DNA from 3 places in the Halomonas sp. DP4Y7-1 genome. Region 3 is predicted to be linked to each of the others. Evidence: predicted binding sites of a transcription regulator. Region 3 holds the regulator's gene; each other region holds the start of a gene.
The links. The regulator sigma-54, encoded in region 3, starts transcription at its own class of promoters, with help from an activator protein. The targets are predictions, from matches to a motif close to TGGCACNNNNNTTGCTNT.

Region 1 (3,277 bases), on a different contig from region 3:
CGATAGAGCGCAAGGCGGCGATCGCAAGATGGGCAAAATCCTGGCAGACCCCGCGACGCTCTACCAATACCTGCGACGGCGTGGTTTCCAGGTTGCTGAACTGACTGTCGTAGTAGAACTCGTCATAGATACGGCGATTAAGGGCATCCACACACTCCACCAGGTCGCCGCCAGGGGGAAAGCAGGCCTCCACCCACGCCGCCAGCAGTGGACGACGCTCGATATAGGCCGAGTTTTCGAGAAATGGCTGAGCTTCCCAGTAGCTCGTGGTGCCAGGTGTTGCCAACAGGTCGCGGCAGGTTTCCCAGGACATGGCATTGGCAGGGGGCTGGGGCCGTGGGGAGGTGGTGATCCGCGCTTCCAGGGTTACTTCCAGCACCTGGTGCGGCGTGTCGATGGCAAACAGGTTGATACGGTTGCCAAAGGCATCGCAGCGTTGCTGGTGCAGCGGAGTCATGGGCGATGTGGACAGGCGCGCGAAGGCCACCTGTTGCCAGCCCAGCACGCGAGGGGACAGACAGGCTTCGTTCTCGCTGAGCGTCACGATCTCGCTATAGCGATAGCGGGTGGTATGGCGCAGGTAATAGTTCATCTTGCAGTGCCCGAGCGAGGGCCTGATACCCGCATGACGCAGCGCCGGCTGGCAGGCACGTCATGGTCAAGGATGGACCGTCCTGCGGTCCCGGCATACGAGGACATGATGAGTGCGATGTGGCTCCTGATGACGAAGGGATACAGCACCTGTGGCGCTGTGATCAAGATGTACCCCAGGCTGGGCATCGGCTCAAGTCCGCCGTATGCCCGTTGAGCTGCACTGTAACCTTATACCCTCTGGACCTCATCCCTCAGGACCCCTGGCAAATATCCGCAGGTGGGTCCATGAGCTTGGCTCGCTTTCCTGACCAAGCTCTCCAGACCAAACTCTCGTGGCCAAACCATCCACACCCCTTTGGCGGCGACAAAGCATCCACATCCTGTTGAGGTTGGGGAGGCCGGTTTCAGCCCGTCGTGACGCACTGTCCTGGTGCGCGCGTCGGCAGAACTGCCCCGAGGACGAGCCAGCAGCCTGCCAGGGGCGTGACGCATTCACCGCCATGTGCCCGTTGCGGTGCCGATTGTCCCGGCGGCTAACTTACCTGTGTCCGATACGGCAGATTTTCTGTGTTCTGGTACAGACCTTGCTATACAGCAGGTAGGGGACCCCGATATGTCGATGGGATGTACGCCAGTCTGGTGCATCACGATCCGGTGCAGGATGCCTCGGTGGACGAAGGCATAGCAGGGTAGACCGCTGTTGATAACAAGAGGGTGTGCCGATGAGCCATGTGGATTGGCAGCAGTACAACTGCGCTGGGTTCTACGATGAACTGGTGGCCATGCCCGGGATGCCGCGGGACGCGGCCAAGATGCTGTGCGACGTGCTGGAGGGATTTGCGCCGGATGAGCTGGCTGAGCGCAAGACGGCGGCAGAGATTGCCATCAGAACCATGGGCATCACCTTCACGGTGTATTCGGAAGGCAGCATGATCGATCGGGCCTGGCCCTTCGATATCGTACCCAGGATCATTCCCGCCGATGAATGGCGGCGTACCGAAGCCGGCCTGAAGCAGCGCGTCGAGGCGCTCAACCTGTTTATCGACGACCTCTACCACGACCAGAAGGTCATCAAGGATGGGGTCTTGCCCGCCGATGTGCTGGCGCAGTCGGTCAACTTTCGTCCCCAGTGTGTCGGTATCGACCCGCCCCACGGCGTCTGGGCACACATTTGTGGGTCCGACCTGGTGCGCGGTGGGGACGGCACGATCTACGTGCTGGAAGATAACCTGCGAATCCCCTCCGGCGTCTCGTACATGCTCGAGAACCGCAACGTGACCAAGCGCGTGCTGCCGGAGCTGTTTGCCTCGGGCAAGATCCTGCCCGTGGACGATTATGTGCCCCAGCTTTACGACATGCTGGCCGGCATGTCGCCTCGTCCCTGGGACGACCCGCAAGTGGTGGTGCTGACGCCGGGGATCTACAACTCGGCCTACTACGAGCATGCCTATCTGGCGCAGCAGATGGGGGTGCAGGTGGTCCAGGGCTCTGACCTTGTCGTCGATGATGACGATGTGGTCTACATGCGCACGGTACAGGGGCTGACCCGGGTGGACGTCATCTATCGGCGTATCGATGATGCCTTCCTCGACCCGGAGGCCTTCCGTGCCGACTCCGTATTGGGGGTGCCGGGACTGATGCGGGCCTGGCGCAGCGGCAAGGTGGCACTGGCCAATGCCCCCGGGGCCGGGGTGGCCGATGACAAGGTCGTCTATGCCTTCGTGCCGCAGCTGATCAAGTACTACCTGGACCAGGATGCCTTGCTGCCGAACGTACCGAGCTACCTCTGCATGCTTGAGGAGGATCGGCGCTACGTGCTGGAGCACCTGCATGAACTGGTGGTAAAGCCGGCCAACGAGTCAGGCGGCTACGGCATGCTGATGGGCCCTCAGGCCTCCCAGGCGGAACGCGACGCCTTCGCCAAGTTGATCCAGCAGGACCCGCGCAACTACATGGCCCAGCCCATGCTCAACCTGTCGACCACGCCGACCCTGTTCGACGGTCGGCCTGAGCCTCGCCACGTCGATCTTCGGCCCTTCATCCTGTCTGGCCAGGATGGTGCCTATGTCACCACCGGCGGCTTGACCCGTGTTGCGCTGGTAAAGGGGTCGCTGGTGGTCAACTCGTCCCAGGGCGGGGGCAGCAAGGACACCTGGATCGTCGAGACGGGGGAGGACTGAGACCATGCTGATGCTTTCAAGAGTCGCCGAGAACCTGTACTGGATGGCCCGCTATATCGAACGGGCCGAGGACACCGCGCGCCTGATCAACGTCTCCAGCCACCTGATGCTCGACATGCCCTATCGACAGCCGCTGGGATGGGCGGCGATGGTCGATATCACCGGAGGCGGGGAGCTTTTTGCCACCCTTTACGATGAGCCCAATGACCGCAACGTCATCCAGTTTCTGTGTGCTGACCGGCGCTACTCCGGGTCGATTCTGTCCGCCCTGGCTCAGGCCCGGGAAAACCTGAGGACTACCCGGGACGTGGTGCCCCGGGAAGTCTGGGAAGAGATCAACCAGCTCTACATGAATGCCAGCGCCCAGGCTGATGCCGGGTTGGGACCTGGCCGTCGCGAGGTCTTTCTCAAACTGGTGATTCGTGGCTGCCAGACGCTGATTGGCCTGATCGAAGGGACCCTGAGCTACGGCGGTCCACGGACCTTCATGATGTTGGGGCGCC
Region 2 (3,277 bases), on a different contig from region 3:
AGGTGATAGAAGTGGACCACGTGATCGTGCCACTGCAGCACCTTTGCCATCATTTCCCGAATCAGGTGAGCATTGCGCGGGATGCGTATATCCAGGGCATTTTCCACCGCTCTCACCGATGCCAGCGCGTGACAGCCTGTGCAGACGCCGCAGATGCGCTCGACAAAGGCCCAGGCATCCCGAGGATCACGGCCCTTCAAAATGACCTCAAGCCCACGCCACATGGTGCCCGTGGAGACCGCATTGCGAATGATGTTGTTGTCATCCACATTGACCTCACAGCGCATGTGTCCCTCGATGCGCGTGACGGGATCCACCACGATGCGACGGCCGCTTCTATCCAGATCGAACCCGTTGGGTGTGCGCGTCTGTGTCATCAGACCTCCTCCTTGCTGACGGATGACTGGCGCTTGACCTGCGCCCGTTTCAATGCGGTGACCGCGGCATGAATGGCGACCGCGCTGCCCACACCGGTCGCCACGGCACCACCGATCTGGTCGGCATTGGCCTCGATACCGAATTGGTGAACGTCCTGCAGGCGGGCGTACCAGGACCCTTTATCCCAAAAACCATCCTCCGAGCAGCCGATACAGCCGTGACCCGCCTGGATGGGGAAACTCACGCCTTCATTCCAGCGCACGGTGGAACAGGCGTTGTAGGTGGTCGGACCCTTGCAGCCGACCTTGTAAAGGCAATAGCCGCGCCTCGCCCCCTCGTCATCGAAGGCCTCGACAAATTGGCCAGCATCGAAGTGCGGACGCCGATAGCATTTGTCATGGATTCGCTGGGAATAGAACATCTTCGGACGCCCGGTACGATCCAGCTCGGGCAGGCGATCGAAGGTCAGCATGTAGGTGATGACGCCGGTCATGACCTCTGCGATGGGGGGACAGCCCGGCACCTTGATGATCGGCTTGTCGGTGATGACCTTGTGCACTGGGGTGGCCCGGGTGGGGTTGGGCCTGGCGGCCTGAACACACCCGTGACTGGCGCAGGAGCCCCAAGAGATGACTGCCTTGGCATGGGCCGCCGCCTCCCGCAGCTGATCTACGAACGGCCGGCCTCCCACGATGCAGAACATGCCGTCTTCGTTGAGCGGTGGATTACCCTCCACCGCCAGGATGTAGTTGCCCTTGTAGCGTTCGATGGTGTCGGCAAGCGCCGCCTCAGCCTGATGCCCCGCTGCGGCCATCAAGGTGTCGTCGTAGTCCAGCGAGATCATGGACAGCACCACATCCTTCACCAATGGGTGAGCCGACCGGATAAAGGACTCTGAGCAACATGTGCATTCCAGGCCATGGACCCACACCACCGGTGTGCGGGGTTTGGTTTCCATGGCGTGGGCAATCTTGGCCGTATAGGCGGGCCCCAGGCCCAGCGCTGCTGCAGTCAGAGAGCAAAACTTGAGGAACGAGCGACGCGTGACTCCCTGTCGGCGCATCACGTCGTAAAAGGTCTCGATGGGTTCCATCATCAACGACTCCCCTGTCGTGGTCGTCAATCGATCTTCAATCGGCGTTTGGCGCCCTGCTGGCGATGGCGTATCCATCGCGCGGGATCAGGACGGCTTTATGGCTAGCGCCGACGCTCACGGTCCACAAGAGAAAAGCAATACATGTGCCAACGACGTTTTCGTTATATCTTTCAGACAGGTAGCAGTATTTTCACGTTGCCGGCGGTAACCCGGCGACCGGTCGCTGTGCGCCAGGTTTTCGGCCCAGCCGGCACATCAGCACAGGGCGGCAAGCAACTTGCCAGCGCCGCTAATCGGCCACACCGCCGCCTTCCAGCTTGACATTCCAGGTCAGCCAAGTAGAATGCAGCGCCATTGAAAGGCTACGTAGCTCAGTTGGTTAGAGCACATCACTCATAATGATGGGGTCCCCTGTTCGAGTCAGGGCGTAGCCACCAGATACAGAAAAAGCCCGTCGATCCCTGATCGACGGGCTTTTTTGTTGTGACGAGATAGGCCGAGGAACCCTGACCTTTCCCCCAAGCTTCAGGGGCCGGTAGGCCTGGAAACAAGGATGACGGCGCGACTGTCTAGGGCGTGCCGTCTCTCTGCATCCTGCGGGCGCTGATGCGGGATGTCTGATGCCAGCTGTCACATGCCCGACCAGCGACCCTAACTCGTTGGGTTCCTCGAGGGTCAGACCAGTGTTGGCTGGTTGAAAAACGCGGTCAGTACGCGAGTCAGATGCTCGACATCCTGGCTGCCTGCGGTCTCGCGAATCGAGTGCATGGCCCACTGCGGAACGCCAACATCCAGCGTAGGCACCCCAAGCTCAGTCGCGGTAATCGGCCCGATGGTGCTGCCGCAGCCCATGTCGGCCCGGGTGATAAAGGTCTGCACCGGCACGTCCGCCTGCTCGCACAGATCACGGAACATGGCGGCCGTGGCACTGTTGGTGGCATAGCGCTGATTGGCATTGGTCTTGATCACTGGCCCGCCATTGAGACTTGGACCGTGCTGCGCGTCATGCTTGTCCTTGAAGTTCGGATGCAGGGCGTGGGCATTGTCACAGGAGATCATGCGCGAAAACTGAATCAGGCGAATGTAGCCTTCTTCCGTCCCCTCACCGACCTGCCCATTCACGCGCTTCAGCACGTCCGCCAGGAACGGGCCCTGGGCACCGCAGGCGCTGGCACTACCGACTTCCTCGTGGTCATTGGCCACCAGCACCATGCCCTGGTCGCCATCGGCATCCAGCATGGCCTCAAGCCCCATGAAGCAGGACAGCAGGTTGTCCAGCCGGGCACTGGCGATCAGCTCCTGGCGCAGCCCTACCAGTGACGGCGGCTGCAGGTCGTAGAAGCCCAGTTCGAAGTCCAGCACCTTGGCATCGCCGAGTCCGTGCTGCTGCTCCAGCCATTCCTGCAGCAGGCTCTCCAGGGTCGCGTCCTCATCGGCCTGCATGACGACCGGGGCCATCTGGGTCTGGGCATTCATCGCACGCCCATCGTTGGCTTCACGATCCAGATGAATCGCCAGGCTGGGAATGATCGCAATCGCCTGCTCGACGTTGATCAGCACGCCCTTCACCTGGCCATTCGGCAGTCTGACGTGAATGCGGCCTGCCAGGCCCAGATCCCGGTCAAACCAGGGCGACAGCAGCGCGCCGCCATAGACCTGAACGCCCAGCTGCAACCACCCCGCCGAACGCTGGGCAGCATGGGTCTTGAGTCGTAGATTGGGGCTGTCGGTATGAGCACCGACCATCCGCAGCGATGACAGAGGTTGCGTGCTGGGCAGGTTCACCGCAATGATGGAGGAGTC
Region 3 (3,277 bases):
GTTCGCCGTCGATGGCGTCGAAATCAATCGGCTCTGCCAGCTTGAGAAAGCCAGAGATAGGGGCCTTGCAGTGAGGGTTGCGAGCATGCGGAATGGCCACGCCATTGCCGATGCCGGTGCTACCCAGACGTTCGCGGCCGATCAGGCGACTGAAGACTTCCTGGCTATCCAGGCTTGGTGTGTTCTGCGCAATGAAGGTGCTGAAAAATTCCAGCACCCTCTTCTTGCTGCCCCCCGGGACGTCAAATAGCGTGCGCTCGGGGGGGAGAATGGCATCCAATGTCATGAGAGGTCAGCGAATTCCGGCGCCTTGGGCGCGGGCTTGGGATTTTTCCTTGTGCTTGACGAGCTGGCGGTCCAGCTTGTCGGCAAGGGCGTCGATGGCGGCGTACATGTCGCCGTCCTGGGCTTCTGCATGCAGGTCTGCACCGGCAGCGTGAAGCGTACAGGCAGCCTGTTGGCGCTCCTTCTCCACCGAGAGGGTGACCTGCACATTGGTGATGTTGTCGTAGTGGCGCTCCACACGGGCGAGCTTCTCTTGTACGTAGTCACGCAGGGGATCGGTCAATTCGACGTGGTGGCCGGTAATGTTGACTTGCATGACAAGGCTCCTTGCTCTTGCGGGTGGTAGCTCGATTGTAACCCTTTTTCCGATCCTGCAAACCCCCCTGCTTCTACGCATTAAGACGCAGATGTCGTGCGATATTTCAAGCGCTTGCGCTTTTCATGCAACTGCGCTACGCACTCTGCTCTTCGCCTGTCTCGAGCCTTCTGGCCGGGCTCAGCGCAGGCGCTTGCGCTCGCTTGAAGAGGGAATATTCATCGCTTCTCGATACTTGGCGACGGTGCGTCGGGCGACGTTGACACCGTCTTCGGCGAGCAGCTCCACCAATTTGCTGTCAGACAGCGGTTTGCGAGGCGGCTCCTGCTGGATCAGCGACTTGATCATGGCGCGTATGGCAGTGCTGGAATGGGCATCCCCATCCTGACCAACCTGGCTGGAAAAGAAATACTTGAGCTCGAACACTCCCCGTGGCGTATGCACGAATTTCTGGGTCGTCACCCGGGAGATGGTCGATTCGTGCATCTCGACCTTGGCCGCAATGTCTGCCAACACCAGCGGTTTCATGGCGGCTTCACCCTGCTCGAGGAAGTCGAGCTGCCGCTCCATGATTTCGCGTCCGACCCTCAACAGGGTGTCGTTGCGGCTTGCCAGGCTCTTGATCAGCCAGCGCGCCTCCTGCAGGTGGTCCTTCAGAAACTGGTTGTCCTGGCTCTTGTCGGCCCGTCGGATCAACGCCGCATAGTCGGGTTGAATGCGCAGGCGTGGCATCGCCTCAGGGTTCAGCTCGACGCGCCAGCCTTCTTCGGTGTGGCGGACCACCAGATCGGGAATGACATAGTCGTTGTCGCTGTCGCCGTACTGGCTGCCAGGCCTAGGGTCGAGGCCACGGATCAGTTCGATGACATCGTCCAGCTGCTCTTCGGTCAGGCTCAGGCGGCGCTTCAGCAGACGACGATCACCGCTGGCCAGCGCCTCGAGAAACTGGCGTACCAGTCTTCCCGCCTGGGGCAGAAGGGGGGTGTCACGGGGCAGGCTGTCCAGTTGCAGCTGCAGGCATTCGCGCAAATCTCGGGCAAATACACCGGTAGGTTCGAATTGCTGCAGCCTGGCCAGCACCGACGCCACGTCCTGCAGGGGCGGGGCAGCAGCGTCGTCATCGGCCAGGCCCTGGGCGATATCGTCAAGGTGTCCCACCAGGTAGCCATCGCCGTTGACCGCGTCAATCAGGCACTCTGCGATGCGCCTGTCATTATCATTGAGGTCCAGCAGGGCCAGCTGCCAGCTAAGGTGGCCATGCAGGGATTGCCCGCTGGCCTGGCGCTCGAAGTCTGGCGCCTCGGCGCTGCCGGCCGGGGCGGTGCCAAGGTCTTGATAGGTATCGGACCAGTCGCTGTCGACCGTTAGCTCGGAGGGGATCTCGTCGGCCCAGTCGTCGTCCTTGCTGTCCTTGACCTGCAGCTCGCCGAATTCATCCTCCAGCTCGAGCATCGGGTTGGCCTCGAGCGCCTGCTGGACTTCCTGGCGCAGGTCCAGCGTGGAAAGCTGGAGCAGGCCAATAGCCTGTTGCAGCTGAGGGGTCATGGTCAGCTGGGTGCCGATCTTCAGCTGCAGTGACGCCTTGAGGGCCATGATGTGACTTCCGTTCGTGGAGCTGAAAAGCCTTACCCTAACGGCGGGTCAGGTACCATGCAAGCTTCTTGCCAACTTGTGGGCAGGGGGTGGCGCGCAGGGCTTGCAGTGCCCCGCATGCGCGTCAGTGCAAGGTCGAGCGGGCGCCATGAAGACCCTGCCAACATAGCGGCCCGGCAGCGCCCGTGGTGGCTAAAGGCGAAAGTTTTCGCCGAGATAGACTTCCTTGACGCGCTGGTTGGCAAGGATCGACTCGGCACTGCCTTCGGCGATGATCTGGCCGTCGCCGACAATGTAGGCGCGGTCACAGATGTCCAGCGTCTCGCGCACGTTGTGGTCGGTGATCAAGACGCCGATGTCACGAGCCTTGAGCTGGCGAATGATCGACTTGATCTCGCCGACGGAGATCGGATCCACCCCGGCAAAGGGTTCGTCGAGCAGAATGAAGGCGGGTTCTGTGGCCAGGGCTCGGGCGATCTCGACCCGGCGTCTTTCCCCGCCGGACAGGCTCATGCCCGGGTTGTCGCGAATGTGGCTGACATGGAAGTCTTCGAGCAGTTGCTCAAGGCGCGCCTGGCGACCGTCCCGGTCGAGGTCCTTGCGGGTCTCGAGGATCGCCATGATGTTGTCGGCTACGGACAGCTTGCGGAAGATGGAGGCTTCCTGGGGCAGGTAGCCAATACCCGCCAGTGCCCGCTGGTGCATGGCCGCGCGGCTCAGGTCGTCATCGTCGATGCTGATGGTGCCAGCATCCGCCCTGACCAGTCCGACGATCATGTAGAAGGAGGTGGTCTTGCCTGCGCCGTTGGGGCCCAGCAGGCCCACAATGCTGCCCTGTTCGATGGACAGGCTGATGTCCTGGACGACGCGGCGCTTCTTGTAGCTCTTGGCCAGATGGCGAGCGTGGAGAGTCTTCATCAGTTTCCTTGGCTTTCCGGCTCGAGGGTCATGCGAATGCGCTGCTGGCCGTCGACACCCTGTGCGCTGGAGCGAGCCTGGACGACGCGGCGATCCAGAAAGTACTCCAGGTAGGCACCGTCGAAGGTGTCATTGGCCTTGTGCAATTCCGCCTGGTCGATGAGT

Region 1: the regulator sigma-54 is predicted to act here: its motif matches at 1,168-1,185, upstream of KUV72_RS13730 (circularly permuted type 2 ATP-grasp protein).
Region 2: the regulator sigma-54 is predicted to act here: its motif matches at 1,606-1,623, upstream of KUV72_RS13025 (hydrogenase small subunit).

The regions. Positions count from the first base shown of each region.
Region 1 is NZ_JAHVKS010000007.1:29,694-32,970, forward strand. Features, by position in the region: gene KUV72_RS13725 (transglutaminase domain-containing protein) at 1-592, opposite strand, end outside; gene KUV72_RS13730 (circularly permuted type 2 ATP-grasp protein) at 1,317-2,774, shown strand; gene KUV72_RS13735 (alpha-E domain-containing protein) at 2,779-3,277, shown strand, end outside.
Region 2 is NZ_JAHVKS010000006.1:170,408-173,684, forward strand. Features, by position in the region: gene KUV72_RS13020 (nickel-dependent hydrogenase large subunit) at 1-377, opposite strand, end outside; gene KUV72_RS13025 (hydrogenase small subunit) at 377-1,474, opposite strand; tRNA gene KUV72_RS13030 (tRNA-Met) at 1,835-1,911, shown strand; gene KUV72_RS13035 (M18 family aminopeptidase) at 2,150-3,277, opposite strand, start outside.
Region 3 is NZ_JAHVKS010000004.1:126,956-130,232, forward strand. Features, by position in the region: gene ptsN (PTS IIA-like nitrogen regulatory protein PtsN) at 1-286, opposite strand, end outside; gene hpf (ribosome hibernation-promoting factor, HPF/YfiA family) at 293-601, opposite strand; gene KUV72_RS09535 (RNA polymerase factor sigma-54) at 782-2,194, opposite strand; gene lptB (LPS export ABC transporter ATP-binding protein) at 2,387-3,112, opposite strand; gene lptA (lipopolysaccharide transport periplasmic protein LptA) at 3,112-3,277, opposite strand, start outside.